2 linked regions of the Planctopirus limnophila DSM 3776 genome follow. The protein of the gene in region 2 interacts with the protein of the main gene of each other region in a pairwise test. Links are inferred from orthologs where the notes say so. Each region holds a gene or a part of one and is shown on either strand. Other genes may lie near its edges.

Region 1 (15,556 bases), 3.2 Mb from region 2 along the record:
TGCCCGATCCCGTGACATTCTCTGCCAGGGACGCGGATCGGCAGCGAACTCGGCGGTTTGTTATTGCCTGGGAATTACTGCCGTTGATCCTGAACGGATCGATGTGCTCTTCGAGCGGTTCATCAGCCGGGAACGGGACGAAGCTCCCGACATCGATGTCGATTTCGAGCACGAACGCCGGGAAGAGGTCTTGCAGTACCTCTACAATAAGTACGGAAGGGAACGAGCGGGGATCGCCGCCGTCACAATCACTTACCGCCCCCGTTCGGCGATTCGGGATGTGGGCAAGGCCTTAGGGTTCTCGCTCGATCTGGTGGATCGACTGGCCAAGAACGCAGACCACTACCGGGCTTCTGACGATTTCCGTCTGCGATGTCAGGAAGCGGGACTCGACATCCGGTCAATCACCGGTCGGCAGTTCGTGCATCTTGTCGGAGAGCTTCTCGGATTTCCACGGCATCTCTCACAGCACGTCGGTGGGATGGTCATCACGCGAGGTCCGTTGCATGAACTTGTTCCCATCGAGAATGCGGCGATGGATGGACGCACGGTCGTGCAATGGAATAAGGACGATCTTGACGATCTTGGCATCCTCAAAGTCGATTGTCTGGCACTAGGGATGTTGACCGCTATTCGCAAGTGCTTCGCTCTGGTCGAATCGACGACCGGCAAGACCCTCACGCTGGCGAGTATTCCCGAAGGAGATGAACGTGTCTATGACATGATCTGCCGTGCCGACACGATGGGAGTGTTTCAGATTGAGAGCCGGGCCCAGATGTCAATGCTCCCCAGGCTCAAGCCGCGCTGTTACTACGATCTCGTGATCGAGGTCGCTATCGTGCGTCCGGGTCCCATTCAAGGTGACATGGTTCACCCGTACCTGCGACGACGTTTCGGTGAAGAAGAGGAAACGTATCCCAATGAAGCTATCCGGCGAGTGCTGAAGAAGACGCTTGGCGTCCCGCTCTTCCAGGAGCAGTGTATGCAACTGGCGATTGTGGCGGCGGGATTTACTCCGGGGGAAGCCGATCAATTGCGTCGAGCAATGGGAGCATGGAGACGCCCCGGCGTCATCGACCAGTTCCGTCAAAAGCTGCTCGATGGCATGAAGCAGCATGGACTGGAAGGGGAGTTCGCCGAACGGGTCTTTCAGCAGATACGTGGTTTCGGGGAGTACGGCTTTCCAGAAAGCCATGCAGCCAGCTTCGCCTTACTGGTCTACGTCTCGGCATGGCTCAAGTACCACTTCCCCGCTCAATTCACGGCGGCGGTCATCAACAGTCAACCCATGGGGTTCTACGCTCCATCTCAACTGGTGCAGGATGTTCGCAAACATCAGATCGAGGTTCGGCCTGTGGACGTGAACCGTAGCGAGTGGGATTGCACGCTCGAACAAGAGAGTCTTCGTCTTGGTTTTTGTCTCATCAAAGGATTACAGGAATCTGCCGCTTTGACCGTCGTGGAAAGCCGACGTGATGGCTCCTTCACGTCGATGCATGATTTCGTTCGTCGCACATCACTCCCTCAAGCCCAGGTTGAACGACTGGCGGAAGCGGACGCTCTGGCCAGCCTGAATCAGACTCGCCGGGTAGCGGTCTGGAATGCGTTGTCGGTCTCGAAAAAGCCTCGGCAAAGAACGCTCTTCGACGATCTCGAACCGGAGGAGGAACCAGAGGCGACCTTACCGACGATGGCCCCCGAAGAAGAAGTTCATGCCGACTACCGGATGACGGGGCTCTCTTTGCGGTCTCATCCTCTGGCGTTCCACCGAGAACGGCTTGAAACGCTGGGAATCATTCCGGCAGAACGTCTCGCTCAAGTTCCTGATGACACGCTCGTAAAAGTCGCTGGGATCGTACTGATGCGGCAGCGTCCCAGCACTGCCAAGGGAATCACCTTCGTGACAATTGAGGATGAGACCGGCACGGCCAATCTCGTTGTTCACATTCAGACATGGGAACGCTTTCGAAAGATCACCCGCCATTCTCAAGCCTGGATTGTCCACGGACACGTCGAATGCAAGGAGACCGTGATTCACGTCATCGTCCGCCGGATCGAGGATCTTTCGACTCGACTTTCCTCACTTCCACTAAAGTCACGGGACTTCAGGTGAAGCCCAGTTGATGCCGGTTCGATGAACAAGGATTGATCAATCTTTTGTCATCAGATTCTGCCGGGCTGTGATGACAGCTTGCCGAGCTTCGGCAACGGAAGTACCTACAGTCGTGAGATGGCCCATTTTGCGGCCCATTCGAGCTGCTTCTTTGCCGTAAAGATGCAGCTTGATGGTGTGGTTAGCCAGAGCTTTTTCCCAGCGAGGGGTTCCCTTGGCCTCGACCCAGACATCACCCAGCAGATTCGCCATGGCACACGGGCCGTGCGATGCACTCGACCCCAGAGGGAGACCACAAATGGCCCGCACCTGTTGTTCAAACTGGCACGTCACATGCCCGTCGATGGTTAAATGACCCGAGTTATGCGGCCTGGGTGCCACCTCATTAATTAACACATCACCCGTCTTGGTGATGAAAAATTCAATACAAAGAATTCCAACGACATCCAGAGCCAGAGTCGCCTGCACGGCCACCTCAATCGCGGCCTTTTCGATCTTTTCCGAGAGAGCCGAAGGGAAAGTGGTGATATCCAGGATGTGATGATGGTGCTCGTTTCGTAGCGGGCCATAAATGGCCATTTCACCATTGAGTCCTCGGGCGACGATGACAGAGGCTTCACATTGGTAATCGATAAACGCTTCGAGAATCCCTTCGTCAGTCTTCAGCGATTCCCAGGCTTTGGGCAAATCGGATTGCTGTCGCAGAATCACCTGCCCTTTACCATCGTAACCCCATGATGCAGTCTTCAGAACCGCTGGTAGCCCCAGTTCAACAGCCGCTTGTTCCAGATCCACTAAAGAACGAACTGCTCGAAAAGGCGTGACTGGCAACCCGCGTGAGGCAAAGAACGATTTCTCCCTCAGGCGATGCTGGGTGGTGTGCAGGACATGGCCACCGGGTCTGACTGGACAGATCTGGTCAATGGCAGCCGTCGTAGCCGATGGAACATTTTCAAACTCAAACGTGACCACCGAAACACCACGCGCGAACGCAGCGACCGCGTCGAGATCTTCGTAAGCTCCTTGAATTTCCAGATCAGCCACCTGGCCAGTCGGCGTGTCATCATCGGGAGAGTAGACATGCACTCGATAACCCAGCCGACGAGCAGCGATGGCAAACATTCGTCCGAGTTGCCCGCTGCCGAGGACTCCCAGGATAGAGCCCGGCTGAATGATTGTCGTCGTCGGCGATGCACTCATGGAAGCGTCTCAGAGAGGACTTTCGTCCGCTGTTCGTGATGGAATTGATGCAGGCGTTCTGCCAGCGAAGAATCGTAAATGGCCAGTATGCGGATTGCCAATAAGGCGGCATTGCGTGCGCCCGCTTCGCCAATCGCCAATGTTCCAACAGGGATGCCACCCGGCATCTGCACGATGGAAAGCAGTGAGTCGAGCCCCTGCAGCGACTTGCTCTGAACAGGAACTCCCAGCACTGGCAATATGGTTTGGCTGGCCACCATCCCGGGTAAATGGGCTGCACCTCCAGCTCCGGCAATGATGACCTTGATGCCACGTTCCTCGGCTGACCTGGCATATTCGCACATCCACTCCGGAGTACGATGGGCAGAGACAATCTTCGATTCGAACAGTACACCAAAACTCATGAGCACTTCTGTCGCCACCCGCATGGTTTCCCAATCGGAGCGGCTCCCCATGATCACGCCAACCAGTGGAACTGAAGGAGGTGTCTGCATAGCTTCCTCTCTTAATGCGTGGCGTCGTCTGCTGGCCCATCATTATCTGGAACTCATCATTCACGGTGATGACCTGATCTTCCGCAGGAAGATTGCTCAACCCGTTACGCCGTCAACCGTTTCAAATCGTAACGGCGACAATCGGTCTGTCCAATCGAACTCCCTGGGCGATTCGAGGAAATTGACCAATCTGCTGGACAATTTCTCTTCACGGTATGAGTTCAGGGGCTGAAGAATGCGCCATGATCAAAGGGATCGATTGGCACGACGGTGAGGTCGTCGTTGGAAGAATTCAATCGCCTTTTCGATGGCAGAAGCGAGTTTTTCCACTTCATCTGGCGTGTTATAGAAAGCGAAACTGGCCCGTGCTGTCGCAGCCACACCAAAGAGTTCATGCAAAGGCATCGTGCAATGATGATTTGCCCTAATTGCTACACCTTGCTTATCCAAACGGTCGGCCAGATCATGGGCATGAATATAATCATGCGACATGCTGATAATGGCGCCCTTACTAGACAACTGCGGCCCGAAAATCGTAATACCTTTAATATTACTTATTCTTGCATGCGCTAGCTCAAGTAGCGAATGCTCGTATCTGGCAATCGACTCCATACCGATGGATTCCAGATAGTCAATTGCTGCGCCCATCCCTGCACATTCGACAAAGGCCGCGGTCCCCGCTTCGAGACGTGCCGGAAGATCGGCCCATGTTGAACCCCACTTTGTGACCTCACGGATCATGTGCCCGCCACCAAAGACCGGTTGAATCTCTTCAAGGGCCTCAGACTTCCCGTACAGAATGCCAAGACCTGTGGGCCCGAGAAGTTTGTGGCCTGAGAACGCTAGAAAATCGATGTTTCCAGCTTGCACATTGGTCAGGCCATGGGCAGCACTTTGAGCGGCATCGACAAAGATACGTGCGCCAACGGCGTGAGCGGCATCAGCCAATTGAGTAACTGGATGGATTGTGCCAGTGACATTCGACATCCCCGCCACGGCGACAAGCCGTGTTCGGCTGTTGATATACTCATCCAGCCGAGACAAATCGAGCTGCCAATCTGCTGTGAGAGGGAGAAACCTCAGAGTGGCTCCAGAAGCTTGTGCTGCCATTTGCCAGGGAACAAAGTTCGCGTGGTGCTCCATCTCATTGAGCAGAATCTCATCACCGGGCCGTAGATGCTTCGCTGCCCATCCGTGCGCAACCAGGTTGACAGACATCGTCGTCCCGGAGGTAAAAATCACCTGCTCGGCTGTTGAAGCACCGATGAATCGAGCAATCTTTTCGCGTGCCGACTCCATTTCGGTCGTCATGCGATCGCCCAGGGCGTGAATGCCCCGATGAACATTCGAGTTGTATTTCTCATAGGCTTCAACAAGCTTGTCAACCACGACCTTTGGTTTCTGAGATGTGGCTGCCGAGTCAAGATAGACCAGCGGAAGATTGTCATGCACTAGTTCACTGAGAATCGGAAAATCTTGGCGGATCTGTCTGATTCGTTCCATACTCAGGTCGTTTGTCGTCTGCACATCTAGGGGGAACTCATTAAAAGTCGGAGAGGCCGACATAATCGATTACCTGATTTCTATCGCAAAGGAAACGCTGGCCAAATCAGGCCGACGTCTGGTTCAGACTATTTAAGACTTAACGAACTCTATTGGTTAGCGAGGATGGATCGTTACCGGATGAATCGGCAGACCACTTTTATGTTCATCCTGTGCGTAAACGAGAGTTTTGAGAACCCTGAAGGCCAGCAGTCCACACTTCTGGCGACTGGCAGTCAGAGGAACCTTCAGCAGGTCCAGCATGTCCTGACCTTGCATGTCCCGCAGCTCTTCGAGCGTTTTCCCCTCGATGTGCTCACATAGAATTGACGCACCCGCCTGACTGATGGCACAGCCGCGTCCCTGAAACCACGCCTCTTCGATGGTCGATCCATCGAGCTTCAATTCCAGCTTGATTTGATCACCACAAAGTGGGTTTTTATCGGCATGGGCGCAACTGGGGCACTCAAGTTTCCCACAATGATAGGGAGACTCAAAATGATCGAGAATATAGTCGTCGTACAACTCATCCAGTCGATCCGCCACAGTTCACCTCTTAGATATTCCCCACAAATGTCTTTTTCACATTGTAGAATGCGAAAAAGTGGCGTCTAGGGTTCATCGGCACTTTCTCCTGGATTCAGAACCAGGAATTCAAGATTTTTCAGTTAACAGCCCCTGGGCGAAACATCAAATCCATGATCCTGACGATCGGCGGGCTCTGCAAAACCTTGACCAAAAGACCTAAATCGTTATGATTCCAGTTGTTGCATCAAAACTCGGCACACTCTTGAACAGATCGAATGTGGCTGCCCGGTCGATTTGCAAATCAAACCCCAGCCGGACGCAATTACGGCCACCAAAACTGGATCTCATCGCTCTACGAAAAGTGGCGGAATCTTTCGTGCGATTGCGATAGGAATCCAGCACAAGTTGAAGCTGGTCATCGGTACGGTCGAACAGCTCCTGCTGGTCTTTCTCCAAAAGCTTCCACGCAATTCCACCGGCACACAAGGCATCTTCGAGAGTCACTTTCCCCCGAGTTCCGGCACAGACAAGATGCACCGGCCCGGTGGTCGCATAGACCTTGTCGACCACGGCGGACAAATTCACAAAGGCTCCGATTAATATCTGTCTGGCAGCTTTCGCACGCTCAAGCGCGGCTGTGCCATTAGTAGTTGTGAAGACAATCTGCTTACCAGCCACAACATCGCGGGTATAGGCCAGGGGGTTGTTATCGAGGTCAAAACCAGGGATCAGCAGTCCATCTCGTTCTCCGCCCAGCAGAACCTGTTCGGGGGTCAATCTGGAAGCCACTACGCGAGCCTGCTCGACGTCAGCGACTGGGATCACACCCTGCGCACCATTCTCTAAAGCATGAATGATCGTCGTCGAGGCACGTAAGATGTCGAGAATGACTACGACACCCCCTTGAACCTGCTCAGGATCAAACAACTGAGGCACGAGATGGACAAAAAGTGGTCGAGTCATGCAGGAAGTTTAGGCAACTGATCCAACTTTTTCATCAACAGGCGATAACCTTCCTGAAGAAACTCAGACTCTTACCGCTTTTTGAATGAGAAGAGTTCTAGAATTTTTGAAGCCGCCGCTGATGACTCAAAGGCATGGAGAGAAAACTTTTGCGAAAGCTCCTGACAGGCTTTCACACCACGCACGCTGTTCCCCTTGATATCCAGCAATGGTGAATACAGCCCGATGCCCAGCACTCCAGGAACCACAGCGACGATCCCACCCGCCACACCGCTCTTGGCAGGAATCCCTACGCGAAAGGCCCACTCCCCTGCATAATCATACATTCCACACGACATCATGATACTCAGCAGATATTTCACATTTTCGCTCTCAATGGCCCTGATCTTTGTTAATGGATTAAGTCCGCCATTGGCCAGTGTGGCCCCCATCACTGAGAGATCATGCGCATTCACGAGAATCGAGCATTGCTGAAAGTAAAGTTCAAGTGCCTCCTCGAACTTCTCACTCATCATGTCAAAGTTTCGCATCAGATGGGCCATCGCCCGATTTCGATGACCTGTCATTCTCTCAGACATAAAGACTGTGTTATCAACAAAGACTTCACGCCCGCAATACCGACTGAACATCTCCAACATGCGTTTAACGCGCTCCGGGTAATCTTTCCCTTTGACGAGATCAGCCGTAGCAATTGCACCCGAATTAACCATCGGATTATATGGCCGATTCGACACCTCATCGAGCACAATGGAGTTAAAGGCTTCGCCGGTTGGTTCTACGCCCACTTTCGATAAGACATGATCGAGGCCGTGATCTCCAATGGCCAAACCAAACATGAAAGGTTTCGAGACAGATTGAATTGTAAATGACGTTTTGTAGTCGCCATACTCGACGACCTGCCCATCCGTCGTACAGAGTGCGATTCCAAAGGAATCGGGGCTGGCTGTCGCCAACTCTGGTATATAGTCCGCAATTCTTCCTTCATAGTTAGCCACGAGCCTTGTATGAAGATCCTTTAAAACATCGCGAATCGGTGCTGCGGCAGATTTCATCCGCCCCAGCAGCATGTCGATTTCCTGTGAAGAGTCACCAGACACAGTTCAACCTCTTTCATCCACTTGTGTCACATGAGCCAGCAGAACTGCGATATCAATCAATACGATGACTCAACAGTGTGAGTTCACAATGATAGAATTTGATTCCACTTGTTGAATTGTCCCCACAACGATCACAGTATTCCGATGGGTTTAATTTATTTCTGCGATTTAATGATCCGCTCAGCAAGCGTTTTCAAACCTTGAGTAAATGGGTGATTAGGATACTGATTGGTAAACAGACCACAGCTTCCCAGACGCGACATTTCGTTATTCAGTGGCAGCATGACAGCCACCTCGGCCTGATAGCCATTCTCCACCTGCTCGATAATCAGATTCTCATCGACACCTTCAGGAACTTTATTCACAACGACGAGCAGTTCAGGGATATCCAGACGCCGAGCGAGCTCAACAGTCACTGCTGTTCCTTGAAAATCCTGATTATCAGGCCGAAGGATAAGTACCAGCACATCCGAGATAGCAATCGACAATAAGGTCTCTTCATTCACACCCGGGTGGGTATCAATGAGCAGGTAGTCCAGATCAAGAGTTGAAATCAGTTCCTGTAATCCGTCATTTAATTTGGCGACGTCGTAACCTTCTCTCAAGATGCGGGCAATCTCACCACTGTTGAGGCTCGACGGAATGATATAAAGCCTTGGCCGAAGCGCGCCGGGAACGACATTTCCAATACATTGCTCGGTGATATCGTAGGCAGCATCATGAATACTACAGCGTCCCCAGAGATAGTCATTCAGAGCGTATTTGGCCTTCTTCTGGTCGAACTGAAAGACGACGTGAATTCCCGGCGATTGAATATCCGTATCAATCACACCCACCCGATACCCTGCTTTGGCAATCAACGTGGCCAGGTTCGCTGTGGTGTTCGATTTGCCAGTGCCTCCGCGGAAGGAATGTGTCGAAATAATCTTTGCCAATCTGAATTACCTCCGCCTGCGGCGACTTCTAAATCGTGTTCATCATTGACTGCTCAAGCCTGTTGTTGACCTACTGAGCTTTCATGAACTGCCGGAGGATGCCTGCTTGCCTTGTCGGCGGGCTCGCAGTTCCTTGGCCTTTTCGTTCAATTTCTGAAAATAATCTGTGGATGCCACATTCTCGGCTTCACCTTTCACCGCCTCACGATCAAAAGAGAGCACGATAATCGACTCGGGATCAAAGCTGAGTGTGGCTTGAGCGGTCACTTCCTGCGCCTGATCAAAGCGGAATTGCGGGCCATTAGCACCCAGCCGAAATGTCATCCCGGGTTCGAGACGAATCTCAGTGATGCTTTTGCCATTCACCAGGATGCCGTTACGACCTCTGGAAAAGAGCTGCCAGACACTCCCGGCACGAACAAGCTCCGCATGCGTGCGGGAGACATAAGGATCAGACAATGAAACGTCCTGCTGCGGATCACGCCCGATGGTGATGCGAGGCGATTCAAACGACCAGGTTTGCAAAGTTCGACCGTCACCGGGATCAACCAGATGGATCTTTACAGCAATTTCATTGACCAAAGACACAAAACATCCCAACTCATAAGTCTACTGTTGCACGGCCCTCTGGCAACCAGAGACACATCTGCCAAATAATTTTGCAATGCGTATGCCAACATGTCGATTTATTGATCGCAATCGGCGAAAATACTGGGAAGGATGATTCCTGATAAACTCCACAACAACACATTTGCCCACAGAAAACGCATAACTGCCCACTATTCGCGCAACGCTCTTCGAGTGGCGAAACCGTTGACATCAAGGAACCGTCTTAACCATTGACGATTTGTGCCACGACAGACTTGGCCCGATCGACTAACTGTTGAGCATCGGCAGCCTGGGGAGCTTCAGCAATCATCCGGATGATGGGCTCGGTATTGCTGGCACGCACCTGCACCCAGCGATCGGGCCAATCGAGCCTCAAGCCGTCGCCCTCAACAATCGATGCGTCGGAAAAGATTTCCTTAAGACGGTCACATGCTGGTTGCACAGATTCGCGACCGCAGGTGATCTTGTCTTTCACAATCGTGTAACTGGGAAGGGTGCTGACCCACTCGGAAAGCCGGCACTTTTTCAGCGCCAGCGCATGAAGCACGTAAGCCATACTGACCAGGCTATCGCGAACATAGCCTACCTTCGGCTCGATTACACCGCCGTTCCCTTCGCCTCCAATCAGCGCGTGGACTTCGATCATGCGAGCAACCACATTCGCTTCGCCCACAGCCGATCGAATGAACTCGCAGCCATACCGGGCCGCAATATCGGCTGTCGTCCTGCTGGTCGAACCATTGACCACCACCGCCCCTTTGGCTCGGGATAGGACATGATCGACACATAGGGCCAGAGTCAACTCTTCACCGATGTAATGGCCTGTTTCATCGACAATCGCCAGTCGATCGGCATCAGGATCCTGAGCAAACCCGACATCCGCATGATGTGCTCGAACAGCATCCATGAGTGATGTGAGATTTTCCCGCAATGGTTCAGCCGGATGTTCAAACCGGCCATCAGCCACTCCTCCTAATACGACGACTTCGCAGCCGAGCGTTCTCAGCCACTCGGGTGAGAGGATCGAGCCCGAACCGTGAGTGCAATCGAGCACCACTTTGAACTTCCGGGCTTGAACCACGGGCAGATCAATCAGTGCATTCACCCTGCTCAAGTGAAACATGGCGGCTGAAGGATCTTCGACGACAGACCCCACTGTTTCCCACGACCGATAAGTCGGGCCCTGCTTTTCAAGAATCTCCAGAAGTTCCTTTCCTTGAGTGGCATTGAGTACGGAACCACGCGCCGAAAAGGGCTTCAATCCATTCCATTCAATCGGATTATGACTGGCGGTGATCTGTAAGCCACCAGCGGCCCCCAGTTGCTGAACAGCGACTCCACAAGTGGGAGTAGTCGCAATTCCCAGATCCGTGACTCGGCAACCGGCAGCCGTCAACCCGGCAATGGCCGCATGCCGCAGCATTTCGCCTGTGGTTCGACCATCTCGGGAAAGCACCACATGCCCACCTTTGAGCCATGTTCCCAAAGCCGCAGCAAAGCGAACAACATACTCGGGATCAAGCCCATCACCTACGACTCCACGCAGGCCCGAAATACTGAGAATCCGTTCTCCCATAATGCTCACTCCCTTTGCTGTGATTGATCTTCGATGTCGTTAAGTGGATTTGCTTGAGTCTGCTACTGTGACAGCTGGTTCTGTGGATGCTTGATGAATTTTACGGAGACATTCCCGCTGCAGCAGGATGATCCATGGCCAGATCATGAAGACCAGAGGGATTAAGTATCCCAGGACGGCGCCAGTTTCTCCAAAATAACTGCCCCACATCCAGATCAATAGTCCCGAAACCGGATGGGAAACAAAACTGACTTTGAGGAACGGATCGTACATGTGGCAGCGCACGAATAACGTGGCCGAAGCACATTGATGATGCACGAACAGTGCCATCGCCAGGAGTGATGCTGGCAAAAGTGGTGGCAATCTTGGTTCGAGCTTCTGTGCCAGCCAGCCGATCGTCCAGGGACGCACAATCTCGGGTGGATCGGCCACAACAGGTACCAGCCAGATCGCCAGCAGAAACAACAGCATCATGGCGGCAAGAAAGAGATTGGACTGCCGGAATGAGCGAGAATATAGCTCTCGGAAAGCAAAAAAGTTTTTCTGGGTAGCAAGAGTCGTGAGTACGGGAATTCTCGTCTGTAACCAGGCTGCTGCTGCCGAATTCATCGAACTGAGGACCGAATGAACCAGTCCCAATCTTCCCGCTGCAGCTGGCCCCGTATAGGCAAACACCACCGGAATGAGCGGTGCTGTGGACAAGGTGACCAGTAACCCCTGCAAGCCAGCTCTCAGTTGCAAAGGCCAGGCAGCACTCCACCAGTTGTACCGCGTTGTAATCTTCTGCCGGAGGATCATGAGCAGGAAGGCGCGCTGAATAAAAGCGAGATAACCGAACTCAAAGACGACGCGGGTCATCGCGACGGCAGCAGCACACCATAGTCCCAGCTGAAACCACAACGTCAACCACATGCTGGTTGTACCGGCAACTGCCATCAGAAACCGCATGCGTTGAATTGGCAGGACTTCTCCAGCACCTTCCAGATACGTCAGAGGAATGGCCTGTACCTGAGAGCAACCAGCACAGAAAACCACAGCCAGCCAGGGGTAGAACCAGTTGATCGAATAGGAATCGGCTTCCAGTGAAAAAAAATAGATTCCCAGACCTGACACCATGACCAGAAAGAGACTGGCTTGCACCAGACTCCACCACAAGCCTTGATACAGCAGACTGGCAGCTCTCGATTTTTCTTCGTCGGCACCATTCCATTCCCAGTTGCCATTTACGGAGCTTCGGGAAGGGCGACAATTCGCAAAGCTATGGCTGGAAAGATTGAGAAAAACGATCGTCAATCCCAGTTCAAACATGTTCTGGAGATTGAGCAAACTGCTGAATGTAAAGAAGTATCCCTGTTCGTCCTCGGTCAGTTGCGAAGCCACCAGCAATACAGTGACAGGGCCCGTCACCAGTTGCCATAACCTGGAAGCGACAGCAAAAGCCACAGCCCGGCTCACACCCCACTGACGGGCGAGCTTTACCCACAGGCCTGCACTCGACTCCTGCGACATCCTGCCCCATCCTTCGATGTCACCACTTTGCTGATTCCAATGAAAGCGTCGTAATCGAAATCAGGGATCGGTGTAAAGCTCAGGGGGAGAGTTTAAGGGTCAAGACTTCAACTTCATACGGATTCCAGACTTAAACAGCGTCTTGTGTGCCATGCCTGCGGCTCCGAGCAAGCAAGATCAATGACCGTCAACTCACGGTTGATGCCTGGGATGTGTCTCAGAAGTTGCAAGCAATTGAGACATCCCTCAGAAAGGAAAAACCTCACACATTCCGACCAGTTCAGTCGAGTTGTGTGAGGCATGTAGATGGCGTTTATCGATGGTCGATCATCACCAGACAAGATCTTCGGCTGCAGGAACCGGCGGGGCCGCCGGAAACGAGAGGGGCAATGGGGCCTGATAAGGTGAAAGATACTTCAGGGCCGTGGTTCCGACTGTTGGAAGTGTGTAGGCATCGCTCGACCATCCCGTTGAAGGAGCAGGAATCTCACCGGCATGGACGGCGTTCAATTCCGGCTGTGAGCAAACGGCAGCTTGTGGCATGACGGATACCGAAGTTCCTTCCCAGTTGAACGGTACCGGCACCACTGGTACAGAATCGGCCCAACTGGCTGCACCATAGGTCACTCCGTCAAGGGCCTGCTGACAACCCACGGGAGTCCATTCGGGAGCACTGCAGGCCAACGGTTCACTACAAACGAGCGGGCGACGGGCATGATGCCTGCGGCGACCACTGCAACTTTGGCATCCAGAAGTGGATTCCCACACCGGCGATGAACAGACACTTCCAGCACATGCAGGCCCAGAACATGCAGGCCCAGAACAAACGGGTCCGGCACAAACGGGGCCAGAGCAGACCGGCTGAGCACAGGTATATCCAGGGCCACCATTCGCCCAGACCAGTCCAGTTCCTCCCGAGAACGAAGAGCCGGCACAGGTGGCTCCGCTGCATGTTGGAGCAGAACATCCCGAACAATTCGATCGGTGTCGATGGCCCGCTTGTAAAGATTCTGAGGGGTGAAAAGATAACGACAGCAAAAGAGCACTTGCCAAAGTCGAGATGGCAGCCATGCGAAACATTTCGAATTCCCCGTTATGTGATTCAAACGTGTTGGTATCGGTCGTAGCGAAAATCAAAGGCACGGCTGAAGCCACACATCTGGAAGACTTCGCAACCATGCCTCGCTGGAGAATACACGCAATCGAGGGTTTGGCAAGATGCCCGTCATGCTCTCTGGTTCAGAAAAGAGAAGGCTCCTGCCAGCAGGCTTTCAAAGTGTAAAAGACTTTGAACACCGCGTTGCGATCTCGCATCAAGATCAGCCAACCTCACCACTTGTTATTGAATGGCGAAGTCTGCGGCCGCCTGGATTTGAGTGACCAGTCGGTGGAGATCTTCGACGGGAAAGAGGCACCAGGGATACTCGCGCGACTTGAGAATTTTGTTCGCAGCCACTTCCTGACGGAGAATTTCGATATCCTCACGAACCTTTTGGATCTGCGGAGAAACGATCGTGAGTAACTCTCTGCGAATCTCATTCAATCGAAGGTAACGTTGACGATTTTTTTGACGGCGCGTTCTTCGCGGTAGATTTCGATCTGCTTTCTGATCACAGATCTTTTGCTCCATCAGCAGTAAATCCCGCTCTTGACGAAGCTGGGCCAGTTGTCTGCACAGCATCTGGTGATTGAGATCTGCCCGCGACGAGAGTTCTTCACATGAAGGGAGATGCCTCCACGGGTTCTGCTCCAAATCTCTCAGTAAGGCCTGATGTCTGCGCACATCCGCCATCGTGGCCGAAAAGCCTTCACCCAGTGGCAGATGTAATGTGGCCGTTACGACAAGAAACTGCGGGATGTGCTGACCATAAATTGTTTCAATGAGCCGATCTGTAATCTGATCGTAAATCGCGCCACCGATCCCGTGAATGAACAGATCGCAAAGATAGAGCCTGGCAAACAAGGTCGTCGTCAATGCTCGTGAGCGGATGCGTAGCCCCTCCTGTGCCCAAATGCTGAGTTGTTGGATTGCCGCCTCTGCATCATCGGGTGAGGCAGGCAGGTAGCCAATGATTTTTCGGGAAGTGGAGAGTTCGAGCTGCTGGTCAACATGCCGCACAAAGAGTCGCTCTCGTTCGACCGATGCTGCCTCTTCAGGCTCATTCCATACCCAGAAGGGGATCTCCACTCTTTCGCCATTGAGACTTTCGGGGAATGCGGAATGATCAAGTGCCGATACTATTAAGAGATTCGGGACGGGTCGCTGTTGCCCCTGGATTCCATATTCATCCCGGAACGCCTGAACGATCCGATTGTAGGCATGGCAATGACTGACTGCGTTTCGCATCCAATCGAGCAGAAAGAATTGAAACGATCTGGTACTGGCAATCTGAGAAAGGGGAATCTCCAGGTTCTCGATCTGCTCGCTACGTTCCCACTGCAGCCGGACGGAGGCAATCAGATCACACAGGCGGGCATCATTCGGGCTGAGCGAATCCTGTTCATTGCGCTCCACGTCGGCATGCTTTGAAGGATGATCTGCAGAGGGCATTTTGAGAGCAGAGATCGCGGGTACGACTTGCCATGGCTTTAACGCTTCGAAAATGTTCTGCGAGAACTGATCGAATTTCAGATGATTCTGATTACGAACTTCTTCCCAAGGGGTTCGTTTCGTCAAAGTGAAAAATGGCAAGGGATTGATCTGCGGAGCTTCCCGGGTTCCTGTGGGAACGGGAACAGTGACATCGTCCAGCTCGTCACTGTCGACAATCAGATTGATTGCGATGGCATTTTTTCCCGATTGACGGAGCTTTTGAGCAATCGCATGGGCGGCAATGTTTTTTGCCAGAACGCCGGGATGAAACCACTCCGGTTGATGGCCTGTCGCAATGATCAGATCAGGATTAAGTTCCGCCGAATTCAATCTTGCTGAAATCTGACTCGCAGGCACCCCTGCCCATTGAGCGAGCTTCCTCGAGTATTCGACTGCG
Region 2 (15,791 bases):
AGGCGACAAAGTCATCTGCCTCGACAACTTTTTCACAGGCCGCATGGCCAATATTTCTCACCTGAAAGATCATCCGCAGTTTCAACTGGTGGATCACGATATTGTCCATCCGATCACACTTGATGCCGATCGCATTTACAACATGGCTTGCCCTGCTTCGCCAGTGGCTTATCAGTACAACCCCATCAAGACGATCAAGACCTCGACATTGGGGATGATCAACATGCTGGGTCTGGCCAAGCGCTGCAAAGCCCGCATCCTGCAGGCCAGCACTTCGGAAGTTTATGGCGACCCGGTGGTACATCCTCAAACCGAAGATTACTGGGGGCATGTCAATCCGTTAGGGCCACGCAGTTGCTATGACGAAGGGAAGCGCGTTGCTGAATCGCTGTGCATGAACTATCACCTGGCTCATCAGCTCGAGATTCGCATTGTCCGCATCTTTAACACTTACGGCCCGCGGATGGATCCCAACGACGGGCGGGTGATTTCGAACTTTATCACACAAGCTCTCAAAGGGGAGCCACTCACTGTCTATGGTGATGGCAGCCAGACCCGTTCCTTCTGCTATGTCGATGATCTCGTGCGCGGCATCATGGCACTGATGGATCAGGGGATTCATACTGGCCCGGTGAATATCGGAAATCCAGGGGAATATACCATGCTCGAACTCGCAGAGCAGGTTCTCAAAGCCACAGGTTCAAAGAGCACCATCGACTTCCGCCCCCTGCCTCAAGATGACCCGAAACAGCGCTGCCCGGATATCACCCGCGCGAAAGCGATGCTGAAGTGGGAGCCGCAGATTCCACTGGCGGAAGGTCTTGAGAAGACCGTCCATTACTATCGACAGCAGCTGGGTATTGACTAGTTTCGAACGTTTGGATTGATCAACTCAAGCGACCTTTTCGGTACCTGCTGGAATGATTCCCAAAGCAGCGCAAATCGCATCCACCTGCACCGTAGACAATGGTCCCAGACCTTCCAGGAAGTCGTTTAGCTGTGCGGAAGTGATGTCTGCTGACTGACACAGCAGTTCCAGTGGGATCTCTCGATGTTCATGAATTTGCCGACGTAACCATCCTGAATGTGTCAGCTCACCAGCAGCCTTCATCGCACGAACCAACCCGGCACTGTCTTTGACTCGACCAGCCTGAGCAGCTTGTTGTTTTGCCCGGAGTTCCTCCGGACTGATTTTGATTTCTTTCATCATTCCTCCGTTGGCTCATAAGCGGTGACTGGCAAAACTGTCATGGTATCAATCATCTCGTAGACACAAATCAACCACCGCAACAAGAATGGGCACGGATGCTTCGATCGCGAGACGTAGTACTCTTTTCGCCTTTTCGATTGTAATGATGTGACTAGCCAGGCTGGTGGACAGGTTTCGGAAATGCGTGTTCGCAATTTTTCAAGCGTACGGCGATAATGCAATCGACGCGCAAGTATGCGATACAACTTGAGCAGAGCATCTGAGAACCGGTTGTCACTCCCTTGAGTGATCTCAATTGTGATTGCCGATGATCTTGAACATTTTCTTCCGGGATCTTTCATGTCCGTAGTCATCTCGCCGCAAACCCTCACGGAACTGGCACTCTTCGATACTCCCACGATCTGCAATGCGGTCGAGCTTTGGGATCTCCGGCCTCGTAATGAAGGCTACATGAATTCGTCCATCCGGGCCTGCTTTCCGGATCTTCCACCGATGGTCGGCTTTGCTCTCACCAGCACCTTCCGCAGCCAGAAGCCACCCCGTGGCGGAGATGCTTACGGCAGCATGGGTGCACAAGTTGAAGCCATGGCCAGTATTCCCGGCCCGCCCGTGATCGTTTTTCAGGATCTGGATGAGCCCGTCGCTTCGGCCACATTCGGCGAAGTGATGTGTACGACCTATCAAAGTTTTGGTGCCAAAGGCATCATCACCTCTGGTGCCGGTCGCGACCTCGATCAGGTCGCTCCCCTCAAGTTTCCCGCTTTTACCAGTGGCTCCATCGCTGCCCATGGGTATTGCCATATCCTCGCGATCAACGTCCCTGTCACAGTGGGTGGCATCACCATCTATCCCGGCGATCTGCTTCATGGCGACCGCAATGGAGTGAGTACCATACCGCCGGAAATCGCGAGCGAAGTTCCCGATGTCTGCCGTGAACTTGCGAAAGCCGAAGCCATTGTCCTCGGTTACCTCAAAGATCCATCTCGAACAGTCGCAGGCTTTAACGATGCTCGCAAAGCCTGTGCGGCTCATATTGCTGAGGTCAGGTCACGATTGCTTAAAACTCATTAAGTCTATTGAGCAGCCTGATCCCGTAAGCGCTGCACAGTGCGGGCAATGATGGAAACCGCACTCATGATTTCCTCGCGCGTGGTGAATCGCCCGAGGCTCAATCGAATCGAGCACTTGGCAAGCTCTGGCTGCACCCCCATGGCCAGCAGGATGGGGGAAGGCTCCATCGAACCACTGGCACAGGTGCTGCCAGCCGAACAGGCGATACCAGCCAGATCGAGATTCACCAGCAAAGCCTCTGCTGGCACATTTTCGAAGGCAACTTGAATGGTATTGGGCAGGCGGCTTGAAGCCTCGATTCCAAACACATGAGCCGGGGCAGAACTATCGAGAAGATGATCCTCCAGCAGTTTCCTCAACTCGATCATGCGCTGATATGCGGAACTTCCTTCCCGGGCAAACAATTCCAGGGCTTTCGCCATTCCCGCAACCAGTGGTGTGAACTCTGTCCCCGCCCGGCGATCTCGTTCCTGGTGCCCGCCCGTGAGCAGTGGTGTTAACCGCGCTGCTGGCGAAAGGAGCAAACCCCCAATTCCGCGCGGGCCATGAAACTTATGACTGGCAAAACTGATGGCGGTCGCACCGGTCTTTCGAAACGACACCTCTTCCAGTGGCATTTTGCCAATCATCTGCACGGCATCTAGATGCAATGGAATGTTTCGATCGCGGCAGGCATGGCTCCATGGATCAATCGGTTGAATCACACCAGTTTCATTATGCCCCCAGAGAATCGTCACCAGTCGGACATCATCCCAGGGAATCTCGCACTGGTCGGGTGTTCTCAACTCACCTTGAGAATTGACAGGAATTTCGAGCAGCTTGTGACCTTGCACCATGGCCAGCCAGCGGCAGGTTTCTACGGTGGCAGGATGTTCTCCCGAGCCCATCACAATGACGCCGGGCCGGGTTCCCACGAGACCTCGCAGCGCCAGATTGATTGATTCCGTTCCTCCTGATGTGAAGATCAATTCCTCAGGAGCGGCGCCGAGCAGGCTCGAAATCGATTCCCGACTGTCATCCAGAACTCGTCTGGCACGTCGGCCCATGGCATGGCGCGAACCCGGATTGGCCCAGGCTTCCTGCTGACAGTTCGAAACCACTTCAACCACCTCAGGGAGTGGTTTCGTCGTGGCATTATGGTCGAGATAAATCATGCCTTGATCATTACCATTGCCAACTCGCTTGTCGAAGCTATTCGTCGCCACCTCGTTCTAGCCCAGGTTTTGAGAGAACAAGGTCTCAAGAATCTGGCGAGATTAAACATTGTCGAAAGAGATCACTTCTGCAGGTTCGCTTTGAAAAAGGCAGTCACTCTCTGGGGCGTGTCATTTTCCCGGACATCGTGCTGCTTTCCCTTGGCAATATGATAGGTCACATCGCCACCATTGGCTTTGAGTGCGTTCACCAGAAGCTCACTATGTTTGATGGGAACGATGTTGTCGCGATCGCCATGCACAATCAGAAAAGCGGGAAGCTGATCTTTTTGGATATAACTCAGCGGATTGGCGGCCTTCACTTTGGCAGCATTGTTCTGAATCGGTCCGCCGATCAGCCTTCCCAGAGTGTCATCGGCCTTCGATTGACCATAGAGCGAAAGATCGGTCGGCCCGCAGAAATCAATCACTACTTGCACGTTACTTTTACTTTCAAGATTTGCACCCACATCAAAGATCGAATCGGCCCCGGTGGTTCCTACCAGACTGGCGAGGTGACCGCCGGCGGATTGACCCCAGACACCGACACGCTCGGGATTGTAGCCGAACCTGGGGGCCTGCTTTTTCAACCAGCGAATGGCAGCCTTGCAGTCCTGAATCTGTGCCGGAAAGGGAGCATCCGTCGAAAGCCGGTAGCCAATACTCGCTACTGCAAACCCTTCATTCACGAGAAAACGCGCTGGTGAATAGTCATGATTTCCACTTTCCCAGCCGCCACCATGAATCCAGATCACGAGTGGCCAGTTCTTTCCGGTCGCTGGCAGGTAGACGTGCAGTCGTTGCCTCTGATGGCCATTTTCGACATAGGCCACATTTCGGGCTGCGGGTGTCTCTGGCCCAGTCTGTGCCGCAGCAACACCGCTGGAGACAATCACGCCTGTCAGCACCAGGCAAAGAGTCGTCAACGCATGGAGGGGGTGCAGCAGATCAACCGAATCGCAATTCCGTCCGAGCCCTGTTGGCATCTGTTTGTCCTGCAATGAAATGTGAATTTCCACGGGAAGTAGCGATCTGATCAACCTCGTAAGTTATCCAGTAAACAACAGCACGTTGTGACCTGCGAAGGCATGCCTGCCCAGAGCCGCAAGCATGGCACATTGCATACATCACATCGAACGCTGTCAGGTCATAGAAAACGTATCAGGGATTGCCCGCGATGGCCTCGATTTTGACATCTCCTCCACACGACGAGCAAGCCCCTGCTTTCGCGACTGATCCCCTGTCTGGTTCAGATACCTGCCACAACGAACCTCGCTCAATAGATCTCGCAGATTCGTCCAGAAGACTTTTCACACTCAATTCTTGAGGTCAGGCCTCAAATGGGCCATAGTGAGATGCTGCCGTGATCAGAGTCATTGTTGGTTTTCTGAGAGGGATGGTCATCATGAAGTTGTCTTGCTGGGGCACGAATCGACCCCGTTTTGTCAGAGTTGCCATGATCAGTTGTGCCGTGCTGGTCGCCGGTGCGGGAATCGTGAGTTCTGGCGAATGGGTGAGCGGGATTCGCTGGGCTGAGCCTGTTGTCGTGACACCTGGCACAAATCCCGGCGATCCCCCCTGCGATGCCCTGGTGTTGTTTGATGGCAAAAGTCTTGATCAGTTTCAGGGTGGCGAGAAGTGGGTCATTGAAAATGGCTATGCCATTGCTAAGGGTGGGGGGATTTCATCGAAAGAGAGTTTTGGTGACTGCCAGCTCCACATTGAATGGGCCACTCCCGAAAAGGTCGAAGGCAAAGGCCAGGGGCGAGGCAACAGCGGTGTCTATCTGATGGGTCAGTACGAGATTCAGATTCTCGACTCGTTCGAAAATCCGACTTACTTCGATGGTCAGGCCGGTTCGCTCTATAAGACCAAGCCACCTCTGGTCAATGCCTCCCGCAAACCCGGCGAGTGGCAAAGTTACGACATCATTTTCAATGCGCCCCGATTCAGTGCTGAAGGGGCTCTGCTTAAACCCGGGTATGTGACCGTTCTTCACAATGGTGTCTTGATTCAGAACCACACGGAAATTCTCGGCATGACCGCCTGGGATTCTCCCCCCAAGTACAAGGCCCATCCACCGGAGGCTCCTTTCCAATTACAGTTTCATGGCAATCCTGTCCGGTTCCGCAACATCTGGATTCGTGAGATTCCCGAGATTGCAGCCGAGCGGCCTTAACGACTTACGACCAGCCAACAGAGTACAGACCGTTACAGATCAGAACTGACTGGTGTGTGGCTGATTTTGCACGGATGGCAGTAGCGGCCACGCGAGCAACCGATTAGCGTACTGAACATGATATGACTCGCCCGTGAGGGAGCGCTTTCAAGCCTCCGGGCGAGATGTCCGACAAAGAGAACGGTATGTCCTCCACACCCTCAGGGCCAACAACTTCGAAGGCAGACGATGATCAATCGTCGTCGTCTCGACAGCCCCTGCATTGGGGTCATCTGCTCGCCAAGCTGGGGGCAGCGAATATTGATCGCCGCTGGATTTTTCTGTTGATGCTGCTGGCCGTGGGTATTCCTGTCCTCACTAAGGCAACATTCCCGGAAAAGCCGACTGCGAACGTCAAAGCGGTGTTCAATCATATTGAAGAGTTGAAGCCGGGCTCACGCGTGCTGGTTTCGATGGATTACGACCCGGCCTCTGCAGCCGAACTGAATCCGATGGCGGTTTCGTTCCTCCGTCATCTCGCCAGCCGGGGGCACAAGATTTATCTGATGACGCTTTGGCCAGCCGCATCCCCGCTGATCAATGAGAACACCAATGAAGTCCTGAATGATGAGTTCGCCGAGAAGAATCTCGAATATGGCAAAGACTGGATGTTTCTGGGCTATCAGGCCGGCGAGGTGGTCGCCATCAAGAAGGTGGCAGACAATCTTCGCGCCCTTTTTCCCACGGATGCCCGAGGAACCAGTCTGGAAAACATTCCGATGATGGAAGGGATCCATAAGCTAAAGGACTTTGATCTGCTGCTGAATGTTTCGGCAGGTTATCCGGGGGCCAAGGAATGGGTGCAATATGCCACCACGACCACACGCACACCGATGGCGGTTGGTTGCACTGGAGTGCAAGGCCCGCAGTTGTACCCTTACATTCCGGATCGCGTGCTGGGGATTCTCGCTGCGATTAAAGGAGCCGCTGAATACGAAGCCGCTCTTTCTGAAAAGTATCCCAGGTTTGCAGAGCCCAAACTCAACGAAGGTTTACAGCGTATGGGGCCACAACTGTGGGCCCATCTGTTGATGATTTGCCTGATTGTGACTGGCAATATTCTGTACGTCCTCTCGCGCTGCTTCCCGCTCAATGTTTATGGTGTGGGTGCAAATTCTCATCGAGCCGATGTCACTCCTGCTCAAGGAGGGCCGGCATGAATCAGTCAGCCGATATGGCATCTTCCACAGATCTAGGAGTCGCGGGCAGTCCTCCGCGGGATTTCTGGTGGAAGTTTCAAATCTCGTTGATGGTTATTGGCCTTTGTTTTCTGGTGGGCTGGGGCGTTTATAAGCAAGGTCTTTACGGAACAGTCTACGTTCAAGCCCAAACGATTAAGGCCAAAAACAACACTCTGATTCCGGATTATATCGAGTTGAAACCTAATGCCACGGACGAAGAGAAGGCCAAAGGTTTTATCTCGTGGCAACGAACGTTAGGAGTCTGGCTGGCGGCAGCAATTACGCTGGCTGTCTTTTCATCGCTCTTTCGCGACAACATGTTTTACAAACTGGCCGAGTCGCTGATGGTGGGTGTCTCTGCCGGCTACTGGTTTGTGGTCGCCTTCTGGTCAAGTCTGGTGCCGCTGGTCTTCGCGAAGTTGCTTCCGGATCTGGCTCAGGCGACAGTGCTCCCTGGTTTGCAGATTCCTCCAGGCTCGTGGCGGATTTTCGGGTATACCGCTCCTGATCTCTCCGCACTGTTTCCATTACTTCTCGGAGCCATGCTGCTGGCCCGACTGATCCCTTCATTCAGCTGGCTGGCAAGGTGGCCGTTAGCTCTCATTGTGGGAACGATGGCAGGGCTGAGGCTGGTCTTGATTATCGAATCAGATTTTGTCGAGCAGATTCGAAGCACCATCCTGCCACTGGTCGTGATGGTCCCGAACAGTGCTGAAGCCGGTGCACCACTCAAAATCGACTGGCTGCTCTCGCTGCGAAATACGTCGATTATTGCCTGCGTGATCAGCAGTCTCAGCTACTTCATCTTTTCAATTGAGCATCGCGGGGCGTTTGGCAGGCTGTCGAGAATGGGAGTCTTTGTGCTGATGATCACCTTCGGTGCATCATTCGCCTATACCGTCATGGGCCGAATTACACTCTTGACCATGCGGCTCGAATTCCTGTTCAAAGACTGGCTGCAGTTCGACTGGCTGTTGTAGTAATCCGCTCACCGGTGCAAGTTACGTAGAAGCAAAATTTTTGCATCACTCAACAAAGAGAAATGCAGAAGACCCTCACCCTGCCATCTCCCACGCAGACGCGGGCGAGGGTTCAAAAGCCACATGCGGATGGCGTGGCCACCCTTGGCTCGCGATCACGCTAAGTTGTGATGGTATGAGGTCGTTACAGTACCGGCCCGGGAGTCCAGGGGAAGAATTCATCGTCTCCGAAGCCTTGCTGCTCGCTGCAGGTCTTTTCACCACTGGCGACTTTGAGAACCTTCCGTAGCAGATTTTGGCCTGTCTGTGAGATCGAAGCTCCGGAAAGGACGCGACCTGCATCAAAATCCATCTCTTCCGAAAGTCGCTCGAATAACGAGGTGTTGGTGGAAATTTTGAGAGTAGGAGCGGGCTTGGAGCCAAAGCAACTTCCCCGGCCTGTGGTGAAGCAAACGACATGGGCACCACTGGCAATCAGGCCGGTCACACTGGCAGGGTCGTAGCCGGGTGAATCCATAAAGTTCAACCCGCGATGACGAACCCGCTCGGCATAATCGAGGACATCGACCAGTGGCGAAGCACCACCTTTGGTAATCGCTCCGAGCGATTTCTCGACAATCGTCGTCAGGCCACCCTCTTTGTTCCCAAACGACGGGTTGCCATCGAGCGTGGTGCCGAACTTAGCGGCGTAGGCACGCCACCAGGCGACTTTATCAAGTAACTTCTGAGAGACTTCTGAATCGATCGATCGCGATGCCAGAAGATGCTCGCCACCAAATATTTCCGGCGTCTCCGCAAGGAGTGCTGTCCCACCCTGAGAAATCAGCAGATCGCTGGCGACACCAAGTGCTGGATTCGCCGTCAGGCCGCTGAAGCCATCACTGCCACCGCACTTCAAACCCATCACCAGTTCGCTGGCGGGGATCGATTCTCTCTGGCACTTGTTTGCTTCGGGAAGAAGTTCTTTTAAAGCCGCCAGCGCGCGTTCAATCGTTCGGCGGACTCCACCCGCTTCCTGGATATTGACCAGCAATGGTGGTGCCGACTGCTGAACTTCACCGGAACGCCGCAGTTGCACAAGTCCTTCCTGTTCGATCAGAAAAGATCCCTGTCCTGTTTCACAGCCCAGCCCGACCAGAAGATAGGCTCCAATGTTGGGATGCCTGGCATATCCACCCAGAATGCGTGCCAGCTGCCGATGATCTGTCCCGCCAAACTCCATGGCACAGCCACCACTATGCACCAGCGGGATGACTCCATCGACGTTTTCGTACTGGTTCAGAAGATCTTGTGAAATGGCACGCACAATTTTTCGCACCACAGTGGAAGAACAATTGACTGTGCCGATAACTGCCACATAGTTTCGCGTGGCCACCCGGCCATCAGGCCGCCGAATCCCGGCAAACGTCATCTCATTTTCAACATGGGTTGTCGGGCTTGTTGATCGATCATGAGATGAACTGGCTGAATTCGGCTTCGCCAATTGCTGGCAATCCTCCGGCCCCATCACTCGTACATTGTGAGTATGCACATGTTCGCCTGCCAGAATATCTCGTGAAGCGATGGCGAATGGCTGGCCGTACTTGAGAATGGGTGTTCCTGCTGCGATCGGAAGCAAGGCCACCTTGTGCCCGGCACGCACTGGTTGCCTGATGAGAAGTTCCTGGCCTTCGTGCGTCACAGAACCCGCTGGCAGATTCTGTGTTGCCACCGCAACATGATCCACTGGCGATAACTGCAGCAATCGAGGTGGCTCTGAGAACACAGCAGGCTCACTTTTCCAGGCGACTTGACTTTTTGCAGTGACGCGATGACGAACGGCTTATTCGAGCTTACCCCACTCGATAGCGAGCTGAATCAGTACTTTGACAGCCACTTCCATTTCATCGAGGCTGGCCCATTCGAGTGGCGAATGCGGGTTATGCTGGCCAGTCGAGAGATTCGGGCAAGGCAAACCTTTAGCCGTAAGGAGAGAACCATCCGTTCCGCCACGAATGATACTCAATATCGGTTCGATCCCGGCGGCTTTCATGGCAGCCAGAGCCTTCGGCACAGCTCGGGGTTCTTTGGCCAATCCGTCGCGCATGTTGCGATACTGCGGATGGATCGCGATTTCGATCGTGGCACGCGGATATTCGACCTTCAACGACTCTGCGATCGATTGCAGGATCCGGGCCTGTGCTGCTAATCCGCTGGTTTCGAAGTCTCGCAGAATGAGCCGGGCGGAAGCTTGGGCCACTCCCCCTTCGAGATGGTAAGGATGAATAAACCCGTCGCGGCCGTCGGTTGTTTCTGGTGAAACCGCGAGTTTAGGCAGGCGCGCGATGAGTTCACTCAGAATACGAATGGCATTGACCATGACTCCTTTGCCGACAGAAGGGTGGGTGTTGACCCCTTTGACAGTGATCACGGCCTGATCAGCCGAGAATGTTTCGTTATCGACGACACCTTGCCCACCACCATCGAGTGTGTAGCCGCAAATGCAGTCGAGAGCCGCCAGATCGAGATGATCGGTGCCGCGGCCTATTTCTTCATCGCAGGTAAAGCAGAGCCGGATCGGCCCATGGGGAAGATCACTGCGCATCAGTTCTCGCGCAGCCTGCATGATGACAGCCACGCCCCCTTTATCATCGCCACCCAACAGTGTCGAGCCATCGGTCGTGATGATGGTGTGTCCCACGGCAGCAGCCAGTTCGGGCTGTTCGGAAGGGCGATGGATCTGCCGAGGGTCGGCTGGCAGATGAATGTCCCGGCCATCGTAATGGCGATGCACAATGGGCTGAACGTTTTTCCCACTGTACTCAGGTGAAGTATCGACATGAGCAATCCAGGCAATCGCGGGAAGTTTCTTCCCCCCGGCTCCGTCCGGAATGGTCGCTGGGACTGTGGCCATGACGACCCCGTGAGGACTCATCGAACAATCGGCCAACCCCATGGCCTCACATTCCGCGAACAGCAGTCGGGAGAGATCGAGCTGGCTCATGGTGCTGGGAACAGTCTGGCTGGTTTCGTCCGCCGTCGTTTCGATGCGCACATAGCGCAAGAATCGTTCCAGGAGTTCATCTCGAAAATGGCAAGTAGCGGGAGTCATGGACAACCTTTGCAAACGAAGCTCACTATGCAGAAACGATACGGCTTAGCGTGACTGTGTTTCTCAGAAAAAGCGAATGAACAAGGCAATCGAAGCAACTGGCACGCGAGCTGCTGTTATGGTTCTTCGGCAGATTCTGCCGTCGCTTCCACGAGTTGAATGTTCAGTACATGCTCCTCGGAAAAGGTGTCTGCAGAAGTTTGTCTTGAGCTAAATTGTTGCGGAGGATAACTTCCGCATGCTTCGCCGAAGTTGCGAGTCATGGATGACGATCACTTCGGGCCAGATGCGATTGGTAAAAACGCTAGTAAGTTTTACCAATCGTTCTGGAAAGATTTACAAGTCGAACAAGGCAAGGAGGCCTTGCATGGATCGAGATTCGACCATTGCACGCCATGTTTCGCCCACGACCGAGTCGTTTGCAGGACAGGTTCCCGGCTGGTACGGAGAAATCCCATCGGCTGATCAACCGGTGCCTGTTGCCGATAGCTCCCGTCGGCCTGCGGAGGTGAACTCCCTCCCTGAGACAAAGCTGACTCAGGAAGCATCGAGAGTTTCCCGCTCAGCCGTAGTCTCTGAATCGGGCGTTGAATCTTCCAATAAGTCATCTCTGCATTCTCGATCTCACGATCAAGTTTCTAAGCCTGCGAAGACACAGGCCCATGCCTTGCAGATTGCCCTGTCCCATCGCTCGATCATTGCTGAAGCGGATGCAACAGCCGAGGCGACAACTCCGGAAGTACCGGTTGCTTCTGCTTTTGAGCCTGAGCTTCCAGCGACAATCCGCAGTTCTCGATTTTTCGTTCACGGCAAACTTTCCCGCACAGCAGGTCTCGCGAGTGCCATGGCTCTCACGATGACCTTGCTAGTGGCCGCCGTGGTTGCCATTGTCTGTCCCACGACATGGCCGGCTGGTCTGGGGGGTTCGAATCAGACGCTGAAAGCTGCAGGGACACCGGCCAACTCTGTCGTACTCGACTTTACCGCTTCCTGGTGCGGGCCCTGTCAGCAGATGAGCCCGATTGTCTCGAAACTGCAAAGACAAGGTTATGCGATTCGCAAAGTGGATGTGGATCAGGAACCCAATCTCGCCCGTCAGTTTCGCGTTGATTCCATGCCCACATTTATCCTCGTGATCGACGGCAAAGAAGTGAATCGCATTGTCGGCATGACCAACGAAGCTCAATTGCGACGGATGGCTGAGCAGGCCGTGCAGGGTTCACAACTCGCACGTGGTCAGCAGGAGCGACTGGCAGTTCCAGGTTCAAAACCACTGCCCAAGACCAATAGTTCACCATTCGATGCCGACGGCGTACCCACCACGGTGTTGGGTGAATCATCGCGTCTGGAAGCAGAAATTGTCTCCAACCCTCGCAATGCCCCCGCCGCTCCCCGCACTGGAATTCTCAATTCGATTAGCGAAGGCATGGGCCTGACCCGATCGGCCAATCCTTCTATTCCTGCAGAACCTAAGCCACCGGCAGCTCCCGCCAACGAACTCTTTCGCGGGAACAATGCAGAAGACGATGCCGAAATGACAGTGGCTCATGTTGATCCCACTTTGGCCAGTGTGCGTATTCGAGTTCGCGACAGCCAGGGTGGAATGTCGAACTATGGATCGGGAACCATTGTCGATAGCCAGGCTGGCCGCACGACGATCATCACCTGCGGGCATATTTTCCGTGATCTGAAATCCAAGCCTGTTGTCGAAGTGGATGTCTTCCAGGCTCAAGGGAGTCCTCGGACCTACCTTGGCGAAGTGATGGATTTCAATCTCGATGCGGATGTGGGTCTGATCATGATTCCCACCGAAAAGGCCGTTTCTTTGGCCCGGCTATCCCCTGTGGATGTGAGACTCGGGCCGGGCGAAGAGATGTTCAGTATTGGCTGCGGTGGAGGCGCCAATCCTTCACGCGAAAGTCACAAGGTGACAGCCATCAACCGTTACAACGGGCCGGAAAACATTGAATGCACAGGAGTGCCGATTCAGGGTCGCTCCGGTGGCGGGCTGTTCCGAGCCGATGGTCAATTGGCTGGTGTGTGCATTGCTGCCGATACGAAAGAACGCCGTGGTCTTTATGCCGGTTTGGAACCCATCTGCACCATGCTCGAAAAGCATCGGCTGGGTGCTCTCGTTCGACGAGAAGGTCGAGGCCGGGCGAATACGGCTGTCGCCAGTGCCGCCCGCACGGCTGATGCAGGAAGTTCGTCTGAAGCCATGGGTGACATCCTGATGGCTGGGGGTGGTAACAATCGCGCAGTTTCAGGTGCTGCGGGTAGTAATAACAGTGGCACGAATGCCGCTGCTGAGGCCGCATTGATGAATCAATCGCCCGATGCGGAAATCATCTGCATTGTGCGTCCACGCGGTGGTGCGGGAGATAACAGTCGGATTGTGGTTCTGAATCGTGCCAGCCAGACGTTCATGACCTATCTGATGGGAGAGGTTGACTCTCAGTCGCAGCGTCTGCCGGTTTCACTCCGAGTGGACGACAACCAGCGGCAGACAGCTTCGTCGGTGTCTGAAAAATCAGTGGCCGCCGTTGAACCTGCCAGAGAGCCTGCTCGTGAAGCTCTCGGGCCGAGACCGTGGGTTTCGAGCAATTCGACCGCCTTCAAGCGACAGGTTTTGCCGCGAAGGGAAGAACTTGTGCCTCTGACAGAACGGAAATAGTCCCTTTCCGGCCATTTGCAGTCCAAGTTGGGACGAATTCCAGAAGATAAATCGATTTCGCAGTGGCCAGGCGTGTACTGGCCACTGTATTTTTTTGAAAATCGACTTGTTTTCCCCTCGTCTGGCGGTCGAAATCTCGTGATGAGAATTCGGCGAATGTTACGGGACACCTAATTCCTGGTCAGAGCGATTGATCTTTCTCGGGAAAAACAACGTTTTCATCTAGGCCAGGTGCTTGGATCGGCGAGATTGACTCCTTGGAGAGGGCTTCTGGCCGATTCTGCCGGACGAATTTTCCCGAACTTGGTGAATTTTGTCCGGGTTTATCTTGGCCAAGGCGGTTTGTGTTCGTATTATCCCGCAGTCGAAACACTCAACTTAGGGTCAAACCGAGTATGCCACAGACCATGACAATCCACACCCCGGCAGTTTTGCCAGCTCCGCTGAGCTTTGCGGAGTCGGGTTTGGGTATTGGTGGTCTGCGTCGCTGGCTCTCGGCGATGAATGCCCGCATGTTTTCCGGGCGTCTCAGTGTTGTCTACCGCCGCCGGGCCTCAGCGATTCGCCATGATTCGGCCATTCGCTCGCTGGCCTTGGTTGATCAGGTGATGACGCTGGCCACAGGTATCAGCAAACGCACTCGGCTTTCCGCCTGCACTCATGCACTTCGGCTGGATGGTTCATTGTGCCTTTTGAGTCGAACACCCCTCCTCAAGCGATGATACCGCTGCCCGCAGCCGGCGGGGGTAAACAAACGGTCGCTGCAGTGAGCTATCTCGCGGACGGCGTTCTTTAGGTTGAACAGAAGGTTTACTGTTTGACGCTTCTCTGGCAGCCAGTTACTGGCTGAACAACAGGCGATCTTCCAAACACCTTCTGATTCTGTCACCTCTGCCTGGTTTTCGAATCTCAGTGACTCAATTGCTAATAAGCAATTCAGCACAATGCCCGAACTTCAGTGATCTGGCAGGTTTGAACTCCAGACAGTCGTGCGACTCTCAGTGACTGAGATTTCTCAGCCACTCAGGTCGCAGAGCAGAGACCAAACGAATGTCTTCAGCCGCATGGAGTGAAATGAAGTTTCTCGCCCCGTTTTTTCCCGTTCGCATCCCCCACCGGCAAAAGATTGCCGTTTACCTGCTGGAGCGTTGTCATGGCTGCAATTCTTGATGACCGTACTGCATCCGCTGTTGGCTACCGCGTTGCTGAACCTGTCGTTTCTTTCGAGCAGGCGAAGGAACTCGCCGCCGAGTATGGCACACCTCTCATGTGTGTCTCTCGCTCGGTTGTCGCTCGGAACTATGAAATTCTTCAGGCAGGTCTTCCTGGTGTGGAGCTGTTCTACGCTGCCAAGAGTAATCCTGACCTGACCATTCTCCGCACGCTGCGCAGGCTGGGTGGCTCTGTGGATATCTGCTCTGTCGGTGAACTGAAAGCTGCTCTTCAGGCAGGTTTTACTCCCGAGCAGATGCTGCACACCCATCCCTGCAAGACGGTCGATAATCTCATGACCTGCTACGAAGCCGGCGTGCGTCTGTTCGTTTATGACAATGCGACAGAACTCAAGAAAGTTCATCGCCTGACGCCTGATGTCGGCCTGCTGTTGCGAGTCGCCATGTCGTCAGCTTCCAGCATGATCAACCTCTCGGCCAAGTTTGGTTGTGCTCCTTCCGAAGCGGTTGATCTGCTCCGTCAGGCACGCGAGCTGGGCATGAATGTTCGTGGCATTTCGTTCCATGTGGGTTCACAAACTCTGGAGCCAGGCGACTACGACCGTGCACTGGCCAAAGTGCGGCAGATCTTTGATGACGCTGCCTGCGAAGGGATCGATCTCGAGATTCTCGATATTGGTGGCGGGATGCCCGCTCCCTATCGTGAAGCGATCATCAGCCTCGAAACGTATTGCGATATCGTCCGCCAGTCACTCGAAATCCACTTTGGCGACCTGCCTGTGCGGGTGATTGCTGAGCCGGGCCGTGTGATCTCTGCGGATACGCAGACTTTGATCACCAGTGTGATCGGGAAGTCTGTCCGTCCTAACGGAGCGACACAATACATCATCGACGATGGTCTTTATGGTTCATTCTCGGGCAAGGTTTACGATCACACCGATTTCAACCTGATGGCCGAAAATCATCTGGATCGTCCCTGCTTCCCCTGTGTGGTCGCTGGC

The links.
Region 1: the proteins of PLIM_RS19515 (region 2) and PLIM_RS06820 interact in binary tests that used the Escherichia coli proteins (3 or more experiments, as listed by UniProt). The link is inferred for Planctopirus limnophila DSM 3776 from one-to-one orthologs.

The regions. Positions count from the first base shown.
Region 1 is NC_014148.1:1,677,699-1,693,254, reverse strand. What follows is about bases 4,182-6,867. They hold PLIM_RS06820 (iron-sulfur cluster assembly scaffold protein), read right to left. Parts: upstream 5,896-6,867; coding sequence 5,467-5,895; downstream 4,182-5,466. Other genes in these bases: PLIM_RS06815 (2-phosphosulfolactate phosphatase), read right to left, coding at 6,094-6,840; PLIM_RS06825 (aminotransferase class V-fold PLP-dependent enzyme), read right to left, coding at 4,182-5,373. Also shown: PLIM_RS06840 (error-prone DNA polymerase), read left to right, coding at 1-2,113; PLIM_RS06835 (5-(carboxyamino)imidazole ribonucleotide synthase), read right to left, coding at 2,150-3,313; purE (5-(carboxyamino)imidazole ribonucleotide mutase), read right to left, coding at 3,310-3,807; more of PLIM_RS06825, read right to left, coding at 4,054-4,181; glsA (glutaminase A), read right to left, coding at 6,912-7,907; PLIM_RS06805 (MinD/ParA family ATP-binding protein), read right to left, coding at 8,093-8,872; PLIM_RS22575 (FHA domain-containing protein), read right to left, coding at 8,954-9,460; glmM (phosphoglucosamine mutase), read right to left, coding at 9,705-11,057; PLIM_RS06790 (hypothetical protein), read right to left, coding at 11,097-12,566; PLIM_RS06785 (hypothetical protein), read right to left, coding at 12,897-13,220; PLIM_RS24100 (hypothetical protein), read right to left, coding at 13,190-13,435; PLIM_RS06775 (hypothetical protein), read right to left, coding at 13,906-15,556. UniProt on the Escherichia coli protein: A scaffold on which IscS assembles Fe-S clusters. Exists as 2 interconverting forms, a structured (S) and disordered (D) form. The D-state is the preferred substrate for IscS.
Region 2 is NC_014148.1:4,872,530-4,888,320, forward strand. The notes cover bases 1,360-4,280. They hold PLIM_RS19515 (cysteine desulfurase family protein), read right to left. Parts: upstream 3,436-4,280; coding sequence 2,284-3,435; downstream 1,360-2,283. Other genes in these bases: PLIM_RS19510 (RraA family protein), read left to right, coding at 1,550-2,281; PLIM_RS19520 (alpha/beta hydrolase), read right to left, coding at 3,558-4,280. In the rest of the region: PLIM_RS19500 (UDP-glucuronic acid decarboxylase family protein), read left to right, coding at 1-868; PLIM_RS19505 (hypothetical protein), read right to left, coding at 893-1,210; more of PLIM_RS19520, read right to left, coding at 4,281-4,460; PLIM_RS19525 (3-keto-disaccharide hydrolase), read left to right, coding at 4,880-5,653; PLIM_RS19530 (hypothetical protein), read left to right, coding at 5,839-6,852; PLIM_RS19535 (hypothetical protein), read left to right, coding at 6,849-7,853; PLIM_RS19540 (UxaA family hydrolase), read right to left, coding at 8,038-9,564; pepT (peptidase T), read right to left, coding at 9,676-10,944; PLIM_RS24620 (thioredoxin domain-containing protein), read left to right, coding at 11,312-13,618; PLIM_RS19555 (hypothetical protein), read left to right, coding at 14,014-14,340; PLIM_RS19560 (type III PLP-dependent enzyme), read left to right, coding at 14,772-15,791. UniProt on the Escherichia coli protein: Master enzyme that delivers sulfur to a number of partners involved in Fe-S cluster assembly, tRNA modification or cofactor biosynthesis. Catalyzes the removal of elemental sulfur from cysteine to produce alanine.